3 regions of the Gorillibacterium terrae genome follow, and region 2 is predicted to be linked to each of the others. Evidence: riboswitches for the same ligand, from Rfam matches in the RefSeq annotation. Region 2 holds a riboswitch; each other region holds the start of a gene.
The links. Region 2 has a riboswitch for cyclic di-AMP ahead of ACSEXS_RS14845 (C40 family peptidase). Riboswitches for the same ligand answer to the same signal wherever they lie in the genome.

Region 1: another riboswitch for cyclic di-AMP. It lies ahead of ACSEXS_RS05975 (C40 family peptidase); the one in region 2 lies ahead of ACSEXS_RS14845 (C40 family peptidase).
Region 3: another riboswitch for cyclic di-AMP. It lies ahead of ACSEXS_RS09050 (CAP domain-containing protein); the one in region 2 lies ahead of ACSEXS_RS14845 (C40 family peptidase).

Annotation. Positions count from the first base shown of each region.
Region 1 covers NZ_JBPPGI010000001.1:1,410,306-1,414,412, reverse strand. The annotation lists gene lpdA (dihydrolipoyl dehydrogenase) at 1-154, opposite strand, end outside; gene ACSEXS_RS05975 (C40 family peptidase) at 334-1,164, opposite strand; cyclic di-AMP (ydaO/yuaA leader) riboswitch at 1,193-1,455, opposite strand; gene ACSEXS_RS05970 (hypothetical protein) at 1,788-2,003, shown strand; gene ACSEXS_RS05965 (copper amine oxidase N-terminal domain-containing protein) at 2,071-3,033, opposite strand; gene ACSEXS_RS05960 (DUF2785 domain-containing protein) at 3,319-4,107, opposite strand, start outside.
Region 2 covers NZ_JBPPGI010000003.1:507,354-511,460, forward strand. The annotation lists gene ACSEXS_RS14840 (ABC transporter ATP-binding protein) at 1-436, shown strand, start outside; gene ACSEXS_RS14845 (C40 family peptidase) at 510-980, opposite strand; cyclic di-AMP (ydaO/yuaA leader) riboswitch at 984-1,117, opposite strand; gene ACSEXS_RS14850 (hypothetical protein) at 1,332-2,150, opposite strand; gene ACSEXS_RS14855 (M1 family metallopeptidase) at 2,161-4,107, opposite strand, start outside.
Region 3 covers NZ_JBPPGI010000001.1:2,034,811-2,038,917, forward strand. The annotation lists gene ACSEXS_RS09045 (TetR/AcrR family transcriptional regulator) at 1-260, opposite strand, end outside; gene ACSEXS_RS09050 (CAP domain-containing protein) at 480-1,193, opposite strand; cyclic di-AMP (ydaO/yuaA leader) riboswitch at 1,199-1,339, opposite strand; gene ACSEXS_RS09055 (aminotransferase class V-fold PLP-dependent enzyme) at 1,446-2,948, opposite strand; gene ACSEXS_RS09060 (DsrE/DsrF/DrsH-like family protein) at 3,017-3,493, opposite strand; gene ACSEXS_RS09065 (hypothetical protein) at 3,775-3,954, opposite strand.

The DNA of each region.
Region 1 (4,107 bases), on a different contig from region 2:
CCTTGGTCGGAATGCAGCCCCGATGCAGACAGGTGCCTCCCAGCTTTTCCTTCTCCACCAGGGCGACCCGCTTGCCGAGCTGAGCCGCCCGGATTGCGGCCGTGTAACCGCCCACTCCGCCGCCCAATACGACAACCTCATAGGATTTGGACATCCTGTTCCCCTCCACCTGCAGCAATCTCATCGTTCCCCATTGTACCCGTTTGTCCCCGGCTTTGCCATCCCTTCGTTTTCTGCCTGCTCCCTGGGCTTCCATGAATGAAAAAAACGGCGCTCCGGAAGGAACGCCGTTCAGGCCGATTCGTGTGCGATTCTGTGGGGTAAGGAGGGGTATTAGGACGAGAAGACGCGTTTGGCGGTAAAATAACGGTTGCCCCAATAACCGGTATTCAAGGGATCGATGTGAATCCCGTTGGAGTTGGTCGCCGAGATAAATTTACCGTTGCCGATATAGATGCCGACGTGGTTGGCCGGCGCCTTTTGCGTGGAAGAGAAGAATACGAGATCGCCCGGCTTGGGCGAGAATACGCTCGTTCCGGTACTGGAACGCATGCCGTCGGCGGTCCGGGGAACCGAAACCTGCTGCTTCTTCAGCAGGTATTGGACGAAGCCCGAGCAATCGAAACCGGACGGGGTCGAACCTCCCCACATGTAGGGAACGCCTAAGTATTGCTTGGAATTTGCGACAAGCTTAGCGGCCTTGCTTTCGGTTTTGGCCTGAATGACCGGAGCATGTTCTTTGCCGTCGGCCTCGACGATGGCAAGCTGAACGGCGGCATTCCACTTCACTTCCGTATCAAACGATTCGGACACAAACCGGAGCGGGACATAAGTACGATTTTGCGAAACGACGGCTTTGGTATCGAGGGCAAGGGTCCGGCCATTGACGGTGGCTTTGGCTTGGCCCGTGGTCAGCGTGATCGTGCGATTTTTGCCGGTGATTGTAACCTTTACTTGGTTTCCTACGTCTGTAGAGGTAACCGAGTATCCCATCTTCTCGGAAACGATGCGGACGGGAATCTGGGTGCGGCTGTTGCCGTCGACAAAGGGCTGCGCGTCGGGAAACGAAACCAGCGAGTCGTTGATTTGCACCTTGACGGGGCTCTGGGCGGCTTCGCTCTGCTGAGCATACAGAAGTCCGGACGCAAAGACGGCAGACGACAACAGGACGGTCTTGGTGACTTTATTCAGTTTAAGTTCCTCCTAGTGCCTCCGAGGTTAGTTGACGGATTCGGGAAGAGGTGCTCTCCCTAGCTCGACGGGTTACCCCGCAAGCATTCACCCCGCTAACCAAGCTGCCGAATCTTACCGTCGGCGGCGCGCTTCGGCGCCCTTTCGCTTGGTTACGTCGAATGGCTCGCCGAAATTAGCGCAGTGCGCTCTCCATTCCGGCCAGCCCGACAAAGAAATCCCCCGTACCGGTCCTGCGAGAACCGGATTCGGCAAATTGTAGTAATAACAGCACATTGTCTAGGGTATCATGCGAGTTACGCATAGACAATAGCCAAATGGTGGATGTCCCGGCATAATAGGAAGAACCTCCTACCGGGATTTTTTGATTTTTTGTCACATTCTCGGCACAAAAAAAATCCGCCGGTTCCAACTACCGGCGGCAAAATCGGAGAAAAAAAGGTTATGAAGCAAGCCGAAGCTTGCATTAATAGTATATCACCAAATATATACGTCTGACACAGGTTGACGGGTGGTAAATCCGACCAGGCCTTCCCCGTCCCCCCGGCATATCCAGCCCAAGCGCTTCATACCTTGATAGGGGGAGGCGGACGGGCATGGATAAGAACGATCCCATCTACAGGGAAGAACGGCTCCGGCAGTTGGCCCGTTTGGACGAGCAGGACGAATGGGACGACAAGGAAAAGAAAAAGAAACAGCGCAAGAAACGGAAATTCATCTTCCTGACAATCCTTGCGTATCTCATGCTGCTGTACATTCTCTATACGGCGGCGCATCAACTGACCGGGTTCTCGCTGCGCTTCACCGGCTGATCGCCGCTCGACGAAAAAATCTCCCGCCATACTCCGGCAGGAGATTTTTTGTTTGCCTTTGCCCCGTTCAGCTTTCCTCGTCGAGCAGCCCCTTCTGATCCGCATCGTAAATCGCGGCGTACACTGAGAACGGAATCGTACTCAGGTCCGATTTTCCGTCGCTTGTGACATAGGCAGGAAGAACGATATGATCGTCCACTGAATAATCCCATTCCTCCGTCGCCGGGTCGTCCAGGCTGAGCACATAATCGCCCGTCCACTGGCCGTCCTCGATCTTGCCGTCCACCATCACATCGGCCGTGATCGGTTCGCCCTGTTCGTCGTCGGACGGAATCCGGGTTAGCAGGTAGGAATAGAACGCAACCGCCTTCTGGTCCCCGTAGCCGATGGTCCGCAGGTAAACTTGGTCCTTATTCAACGGAATCGGGTCCGGATGACGATACGTGTCCAGATCATAGCGGACCATCAGTTCGCCGGTGATCGAATCCTGCTGGTACCAGTACTCCTTCACCTGCGGCTTGTAGATGTTGACGCGATTCTTCGCTCCGTCCCACTTCACATGACAGTCGAGCGCTTGACCGATGAAGGCGAGCGGAACCATCGTGCTGCCGTTGACGGTCTGCGCGGGAACGTCCAGGATGACGTCCTTGTCCACGGCGTTCTCCTCCCAATCCTCGGAGGGGACAGCCTTGACGTGCGCCTTCGTCGACCCGAGCGTCAAGGTGACGGTCTTGTCGCCGATAAAGGTGGCGTACGAGGTGTCTTTTTTGGTCGCAGTCACCTTCCCGGTCTTCCCGTCGTACTGAATCTTGGCCCCAAGCGCTTCGAAGATCGCCCGCATCGGCACGAGCGTCCGTCCCTTCTGGACGACCGGCTGCTGGCTGGCGAAGCTCAGCTTGACCCCGTCGATATAGACGGTCGGGCTGGCCGGTACCGCCGCCTTGGCGGCAGCGAACGCCGCCGGAGCGCCGCCGAGCGCCAAGGTTGCGGCCAATGAAGCCGCCAGGATGGTTCTTGCTGGTTTGAACATAAATACCCTCTCTTCTTCTATGTAGAGTGATCTAGCAGGAGGATATTCTACATGAGCGAAGGAAATTCCTCCCTCGGCGTAACTTTACCAACTCCATCTGAACGCCGCTGCTGTCTGCGGCGGCAGCCATCTCTTGTCCTCCCTCCAGCTTCAGATGCCAGACTTCCGCTCCGTTATGCAAGCGATTCTGAAGCTCTTTCATGGAATAGCCTCGAATCGGGTCGTTTTGCAAATTGTCGAGGGAAGTTCTATAGGATGCAGAAATTCTTCCTAACACTCCAAAGGTCAGCGCCGTCGAAATCGGTTGTATGTCCCCTCCCATTCCAGCAAGTTCTTCTCATCCCCAAACGGTTCGCCGTCCTGAAGCCGCATGAACAAGCTGCGGATGACCTGCTTTCGGTTGATCGCCCGATACCGTTCCAATTGCTTGTCGCGTACCGGCGAGGTCCGCTCCCGGTCCCATTCCATCAGGTCGTGAACACTCACCTTCTCTAAGTTCGGCATGGACCACAACGCAGTAGCGATTCGCTCGTCTTCCTCTTCCTGATAGACGAACCTCGCGCCATCCATCAAGGCGCTCAATCCGTTCCAGATCATTCGGCACGCGGCCGGATCCGCATGTCGGCTTGCAGCACATTCGTCCAAGGCATCGGCCGCATGGGCGGCGGCATGGGCCCATCCTTTCTCCCCGGTATGCCCGCGAAAATCCTGTTCCTCCCGGCAATATCGAACGAGTCTATCCAGCGTATGGTCATATTGGGTTTTATGCAGATAGGGCTCCCGATTGTCGCGTGCCAGCAAGAGGGCAATCAATAGAGTAGTGAACGTCCGCCGGTAGACGCTATCTTCATCTTGGCTTCCAATTCCTTGAAACAGCGCATTCTCCGCTACGGCTTCCTCCAACAGCTCGACCAATTGCGGACCGGTGAGTCGCTGATCCAAGAGCAGCCATTGGTGAAGCGCAAGATACGCCAACTCGTCCCGCCATAGCGGATCGGTTGAGCCTAACAACGCTATCGCTTCCCGAACTCTCGCTGCCGGATCCATTCCGTCCGGTATCGGAAATCCTTTATC
Region 2 (4,107 bases):
TGCGTTCATCGAACGGCTGCCGGAGGGCTACGAGACGCCGCTCAGCGAGAGCGGCTCGAACCTATCCGGCGGCCAGCGGCAGCGGCTCGCTATCGCCCGCGCCTTCCTGCGGCAAGCGCCGCTGCTCATTCTGGACGAAGCCACCTCGGCGCTCGACAACGAATCCGAGGAGTGGGTGCAGGAATCGCTCCTGCCGCTCATGCGCGGCCGCTCGACGCTGGTCATCGCGCACCGGCTGTCGACGGTTCGCGGAGCCTCGCGAATCGTCGTGCTGGACCGGGGAAGCATCGCCGAAAGCGGGACGCACGAGGCCCTGATCGCCCAGGGCGGGCTGTACGCCCGGCTCTATGCACTGCAGTTCGCCGGGTCCGGAGGAGAGTCCGCTTCGGCGGAGACCGTCCCGGACGGCGGGCTCTGCCCGCAGGCGGCCGGGTAAAGAGAAAAACTCCGGGAGAACGGGGGGCATCCCGTTTTCCCGGAGCTCTCTGAAGCGCGGCCTTCGAATTCGTTTATCTGGCGATGTCCTGGTACTGGTCATTCGTCAGAATCCGACGCGCGGTGACATACCTCTTGGCATAGTACGATTCGTTCAGCTTGTTCTTGATCACACCGTTGTTGGTGGACGCATGAACGAATACTCCGTCTCCGAGGTAAATGCCGACATGGGAGATTCCGTTTCCGGAGGTGTTGAAGAACACCAGGTCGCCGGCGCGCAGGTCGTCCTTGTCCACGGCTTTGCCTTGCCCCGCCTGGTCCCTGGAGCTGCGGTCCAGAGAGATATCGAAGGCTTTGAAGACATACTGCGTGAAACCGGAACAATCGAACCCTTTGGTGGTGGTCCCGCCGTAATCGTAGTCAATCCCGATCAGCTTGTTGACCTTTGCTTCCAGCTTGCTTGCGGAATCATCGGCGAAAGCGTTTCCGGACAAGAGACCAAGCGACAACACGAAACCGAGCAATGCCAAAACAGCCTTCTTCAAGACAACTTCCCCTTCCAATGCCTACGAGGTTAGCTAAGGGTTCGGTTGAAGGTTCCCTATGATCCTTCTGAAGCAAGATCAATTCACCCAAGACGGTTCCCCCGTTTTCCTTGACGGAAATTCGGCTTATTCCCGATTTAACCCAGCCAGACGCTCCGGATTAAATCAATAGAAAAATCTATTCGCCTTAAATCGCCTGTTTCCTCCCAACTATATTATTATTTTTCGAAAAAAATGTTTCATGGTTTTGCCCAACGGGTAAAAATTCGGGATAACCCGCAAAAAAAGCGAGGCGCCGCAAGGGATTCCGGCGTCTCGCTTTTATTTTACAGAGCTTGGCTTTCAGGGGCCTCAGCCCCTCTCCGCACGCCCGAGGAACACGCCGTGCTGGGCGGTGAGTCCCCAGAGCGACAGGAAGGTGCGGACGAAGGAAAAGGCCTGATAGAGAAGGAAGGTCCACAGTCCGGCATCCCAGAGCGTAACCGTCAGCACGCCCGCGGACAGCAGTCCGGAGAGCAGCAGCAGCACCAGCGCCGCACCCGCCGCCGGAAGCAGCGAGGCGAAAGCGCGCAGGAGCGTTTCGGGCAACGGCCGGTTTTCGGTTTTGCCAAACTGCAAATGCAGGAACAGGAGATGAACGGCATATCCGTAGGCGGCGTAAGCCAGCGCATAGAGCAGATAGGCTTTGGGATCGGAGAGAACGGCGTTCAGCTCGCCGAGCGTGTGGACCTTCGGCAGCAGCCAGATGAGGGGAACCAGGGTGAGCGCCATCTGGGCAACATAGTAGAGGAAGAAGGCCGGCCCCATGGACTTGATGCCTTTAAAAAAGCGGTAGCCGGTGTTGAGCCGGGTGTGGACCAGCGAGTAGAAGACGCCGGCGTTGAGCAGCGGCGTAAGCAGCATGCGGATGGCGAGAAGGAGCAGCAGGCCGTAGAGGTAATCTTCGGCCAGGTCGGTTTTGCCGAGGCGGAACTGCGCTTCCAGGACAAAGAGCTGCGACTGACCGGCGGGACCGCCCGCATCGGGATAGCGGGCGAGCACCGGAAGGACGTGGCTTTTGACGATGCGGAAGAGGGCGAACGCCCAGGCGAACCGGTAGAGAAACAGCGCCACCAGGAGAAACGGCTGGCTCCAGGCGTCGGACCAGGCTTTTTTCAGCAGTCGGAACATGGCTCTCACCTCACCAGGCGACCCCGGATATCAGGGCCTCGATTAATGTTTGCAGGCTCACGGTGAACCGGAGCCCCTGTTTGGCGTTGACTTCCGCCTTCAGGTAGTTGTTGATCACCCGCGACTCCAAAGCGAGCGTGCGGTCGGGATCGATCAGCACCCAGTCGACGGGGGAAGCGGCCGTCAGCTTGTATTCCGTCTCACTGGCCTCGGCATTCCAGACCAGGTCGCGGCTCGTGCCGTCACGGAAGTGGATGCGCACGGGAACGGAGAGCCAGGGGCCGCCCAGCTTGCGGATCAGAACGGCGCTCTCGAAGGAACCGGCGGAAGAATCCGGCTTCAGCTCGCGCACCCGAATGGACTCCACGGCGAAATCGGACATCTGCTTGCCGTAGACGTACGCCTCGAAGAAATCGGACCAGTCCTTCTTCGTTACGCTCTCGACGACCGCCTGGAAATCGGCGGTGGAGGGATGCTTGAACCGGAACCGGTCGAAGTACGTTCGCATCACCTTCTTCATCGCTTCCTGGCCGGCCTGCCGTTCAATGGCGGTGAGAACCAGCTTGCCGCGGATATAGACGTTGTCCGAATAGCCGTCATGGGAGCCGTAGTCCCAGGATGCCTGCCTGAGAGACTCCGGTCCGGTCACGTACGTCGCTTCGGCCGCCAGGTTCGGCTGTTCGCCGTAATCCCGCTCCATGACCTTGTCTTCGGCATAGGAGGTAAAGCCCTCGTCCAGCCAGGCTTCTTCGAATTCGTTCGACGCCACCATGCCGTACCACCATTGGTGGCCGACCTCATGAACGACGACCCGCTCCAGGCTGAGCCCGGGGTCGGCCGAATCCGCGCCCCAGGCGGTGATCAGGGTCGGGTATTCCATGCCGCCCGCCCCGTTGCCGCCCGCCGGCGGCACGACGATCGAGAGGGTGGAGTACGGGTATTCGCCGTACCACTCGCTGTAGCGGGTGAGCGCCTTCTTGGCGGCTTGAAAATAGCGGGCCTTCAGGTTCTTGTGAGCCGGATCGAGGTACAGCTTGATCTTGACGCCCGGAACGCCGGGGGCGGAAAACTTCTCTTCCTGATAGACGAATCGGGGGGAGGCGGCCCAGGCGAAATCATGGACGTCGTCGGCATAGAAACGGTAGGTTTTGGCGGATTTGTCCTCCGCGGCCGGCCGGGTGGGGAAGCCGGTGGCGGCGACGGTATAGCCGGCCGGCACGCGGATCTTGACGTCATAAATGCCGAAGTCGGCGTAAAATTCCGAATTGCCGTGGTATTGGTGCAGGTTCCACCCTTCCTCGGTGCGGCCGCGGGTGCCAGCGGGCTCGTACACCGCCACCTTGGGAAACCATTGTCCCGCCATATAGAAGTCTCCGGAATAACCCATTCGGGCGTAGACCTCGGGCAGCTTGACCTTGTACTCCATCCGCAGCGTGATCTTGCCGCCCGCCGGAACCGGCTCCAGCAATCTCACCTTGAGGAGAGTCCGGTCGCCTGCGTTGCCGTCGTCCGGCCGAACGTACTCGGTGAGACGGGACAGGTCGTCGCCCTGCTCCGTCTGGATGGACAGAAGCGTCATGCCCCCCGTTCCTCCGGCCTTCTTCACGTCCTCGCGGAGCTTGCCTCCGGATTCCTTGTTGAAGGTGGAGTTGTCCGATTCGAAGGCGTTCGGGTACAGGTGAAGGTAAACCTCCCGGACCGGCTTCTTCCCGGGGTTCTCCCAGGTGAGGGTCTGGTTGCCGTGCAGCTCCTTCTTCTCCGGCTCAAGCGACACGGAGATGTGGTATTCGACAAGGCGCCGGCTGAGCGCGGTATAGACCGGCGGGGAGGCGGGCCCTGCGTCGAGCGGAGCCGGTTCGATGCGGGCGGCCGTTCCCTGAATGGCGGCGGAATGCGGTTCGGCCCCGCGGGGCCAGGCGGAGACGAGCGCCGCGGCAAGCGCCAGGACAAGCGCAAC
Region 3 (4,107 bases), on a different contig from region 2:
TTCCGGGAAAGCAAGGTCTTGACCAAGGGCAGAGGCTCGTCGTTAAAATCCAGATCGTCCATTAACCGATGCTTGAGCTTGACGTTTTCTTCGAGAAAAATCTCCAGAAACAGCTTTTCCTTGGAGGGAAAGTAATTGTAAAAGGTTCCGACCGCCACCCCCGCCTTCCGGGTGATGTCGGAGATATTGGTCTCCTTGAAGCCCCGGGTGCTGAACAGATCCTTCCCGCTATCGTAAATTTGCTGCTTCTTGGCTTCCATTGCGGCCTCCTTCCTCCAGACGAAACCGGGACGGCTTGCCGGAGTGATGCATAATTGGGCATAATGTGAATGAACTAATTTTTATTCATTCAGATCATAGCATGAATTCCAGGATATGTCATGCCCGTTTTCTGTAGAAGCCAACAAAAAACAACCCTTCCGCCGGAAAGGTTGTTTCGGATATTCATGAAGTTAAGGTTGTCTTGTCCTGAGCCTCAATCAATCGGTGAACTCTTGAACCCATGCGCCGTTGTAATAGCCGACGCCGATTTTCTTGTAGTTGGTCTTCAGGATATTGGCTTTGTGGCCGGCGCTGTTCATCCAGGCGGTCATGACCTCCTGGGGAGTGCGCTGCCCCTTGGCGATGTTCTCTCCGGCGTAGGAATGCGGGATGCCGTAAGCGGTCATCATATCAAAAGGCGATCCGTACGTAGGAGACGTATGATCGAAATAATTGTTGACGATCATGTCCTTAGCCTTGTCGACGGCCATCTTGGACAAGGCCGAATCGAAGGTGAGCGGGCTGAGTCCGGCCGCCGCACGTTCCTGATTGACGATCGTGGCCACCTGCTGAGCATACTGCGTCGCCGTATCCGTGGCGGGAGTGCTCGTGGTCGGCGTGGATGGCTTGGTCGTCGTCGGAGTCGAGGGCTTCGTTGCCGGAGCCGAAGGCGTCGTCGCCTTGGACGGGATGGTGATGGTCATGCCGCCCCAAATGATGTTCGGGTTCTTGATCTGCGGGTTGGCGTTAATCAGCGAAGTCAGGGTAACGCCCTGGTTCACGGAAATCTTCCACAAGGTATCGCTATCTTTTACGGTATAAGCGGACGCGGCATGCGCGGAACCGGCCGAGAGAAAAGGCGCGGCGATCAAGCTGCCGGCGAGGGCGACGGTTAACAGGCGGCGAGGCGTTGCGGTTCGGGTTGCGTTCAAATCTGGCACTCTCCTTTGGCGGCCTGCGAGGTTAGCTGACGGATTCGGGAAAAAGTAGAGTAGATTCCCGGCCGCTCAAGTGAGCGGCTTCACCCCAAAACTGGGTTCCCCCGTGCTCCGGTCGGGAGCTTCGGCCTGAATGGGTATTGCGACCGCATTCATTCTATCACAAGGAGAGTGCTAGAGGGCGTGGTAATTACTGGTATATTCTGAGAATCGCCCAATGTACAAGAAAAAAACCGGTTTTCTCGCTTAGAGAGAAAACCAGTTTTGCGGCCCCATTCGGCGGGGAAACCGGATGTGCCGATAATCGTTGACGGCGGGATCGTAGCGGTAGTCCTCCTTCCAAAGCGGCGCGAAGCGTACGCTACGGCGGACCGCCTCGATGAGGAACGCCACTTCCCGGTCGGTCATGACCGGATGCAGCGACAGGCGGACCCAGCCCGGCTTCTCCCGCTGGTTCCCCTGCTCGACCTCCCGCCGGATGCGCCCGGATTCTTCCCGGTCCAGTTGAAACAGGAAGTGCCCGTAGGTTCCGGCGCAGGAGCAGCCGCCGCGCGACTGAATGCCGAACCGGTCGTTGAGCAGGCGGACCATGAGCGGATAATGCACCGTCTCAACGGTGAAGGAAACGATCGGCAGCCGCTCTCTCAGTCCGGCGTCCAGAATCGCCACGCCGGGTATCGCCTCCAGACCGGTCAGCAGGTGCTCCGCAAGCTGATGCTCGCGCTCGCAGATTTCGGCCGCGCCCATCTGCTCCTTGAGCACGAAGGCCAGCGCCGCCTTCGCCGCCTGCAGGTATCCGGGCGTGCCGCCGTCTTCCCGCTCCTCCTGGTCCTCCACGTAGACCGTGCCACCCCACCGGTCCGTCCAGCTTACCGTGCCGCCGCCCGGAAGGTCCGGCACCGGATTCGGGACGAGCCGTGCATCCAGCAGCAGCATGCCGCTTGAGCCCGGCCCGCCGAGAAATTTGTGCGGGGACAAATAGACGGCGTCCAGCCCTTCTTCCGCGTTCGGCGGATGCATATCGAGCCGGGCGTAAGGAGCGGACGCCGTCCAGTCGGCAAAGGCCAGCCCGCCGTGCCGGTGCATCGCCGCCGCCAGCTCGGTCAGCTCCGGCATCACGCCGGTGACATTGGAGCACGCCGTGAAGGCCCCGATCTTGCGCTTGCGGCGGGAATAGCGCCGGAGCTCTTCCTCCAGCCGCGCCGCGCTGACGCGGCCGCCGCTGTCCGGTTCCAGCACCACCACATCGGCGATGGTCTCCTGCCAGGAAATTTGATTGGAGTGGTGCTCCATGTGCGTGACGAAGACGACCGGCTTCTCTTCCTCGGGAAAAGAATCCGGCAAGGCCCATCCCGGCGGCAACCGGAGTCCGAGCATCCGCTGCAGCTTGTTGACCGCCGCCGTCATGCCGTTGCCGCAGAACAACAACAGATCGTCCGGCCCGGCGTGCACGCAGCGCTTGATGACCTGCTTCGCTTCCCGGTAAGCCTCGGTCATGGCCGCTCCCGTGAAGGTGGCTTCGCTGTGGGTATTGGCCGCGTAGGGGCCGAATTCCCGCAGGAGCTTCTCCTCGATCGGACCGTAAAGCCGGCCGCTCGCCGCCCAATCCGCATAGAGAATCCGCTTGACGCCGTAAGGGGACCGGAACGTGGCCCGATCCCCCACAATCTGCCCGCGGAAGCGGGAAAAATGCTGCTCCAGCTCGGTCCGGCTCCTCGTGCTGTTAACCAACCGGCATGCGTCCGTCATCCGCGCTCCCCCTCCATTCGCCCATGTCAGAATAGGGTATGCAGGGCGGAACGGGAAGGTTAGCTTTCTCAGATAAACAACTGCATGTCGGCTTCGAGTGCATCCTTCAGGTAGGTCTTGGCCTCGACGATCTGCAATTCGGGAATGAATTCCTCGGGCTTAAATCCCATGATCTCCACCGATAACTTGCAGGCGTAGAACTTGATATCTTTCTTCCTGGCCCCCTTGAGAAAAGCGGACAGCGGCGGAGCGTCGTCGTCCTCCATCATCTCAAGCAGCAGCTTCTTCCCCAAGCCGGCGTAGTTCATCCGCGACAAGGGCAGCTCGTCCGGTCCCTTCGGCGTCATCCGGCCCATCATCTTCTCGTAGAGCGTTTTGTCCTCGTCGGTCAGCTTCTCCGGATCACGCACAAGGAAGAGCCCCCAGAAGGCGAAGAACAGCGTCACCTCGGCGCCCAGCTCCCTGGTGCTGTTGGCCAGAATCAAAGCCGCCATCGCCTTGTCGTACTCCCCGCTGAACACGAGCAGGTTCATTCTTTTTTCCATTGGTGGTTTCCCATCCTTCCCGCCGAACCGGCAAATTGGCCGTACCCCGTATTGCATGATGTATGATGTAAGCCTGTGTTAGTTTTCACGAAGCGGCCGCGGGGTATGCACCGGCCGAGTGCGGGAGCTCGCCCGTGCCAGATTGTGACAAATGCCATTCCTCCGCTTCTCCCACCGGGAGCGCATGAAGCCAACGGCAAAAACCCCTTCAGGCGCAGGTGCGCCGAAGGGGTAAGGTACTCTATCGATATCGCAGGAGCTTGGAGAAGATAAACGTCGATTTACGCGTAGTACGCGTTGATCATGCGGCTGATGTCCGTGCTCGCTTCTTCCTCTTCATGAGACAGAAGGCCTTGTTCGGCCCAGCACTGACGGCAAATTTCTTCGGTGTGGCAGTTGGCGGCGTCATCGCAGGTATAGCAGAACTGCAGCAGGTTCATCGATACTTGATCGTGGTTCATCTCTTTCATCTCAATCACTCCCATCGTTGTTTACAAGTACATTGTAACACATTTCACATATAATAAAGTGATCTTTTTCACATTTTGCAAAAAAAGAATGAGAAATGATTTCAATGCCGGAACCAAAGCAAACTTGATTTCCATGAAGCCGGG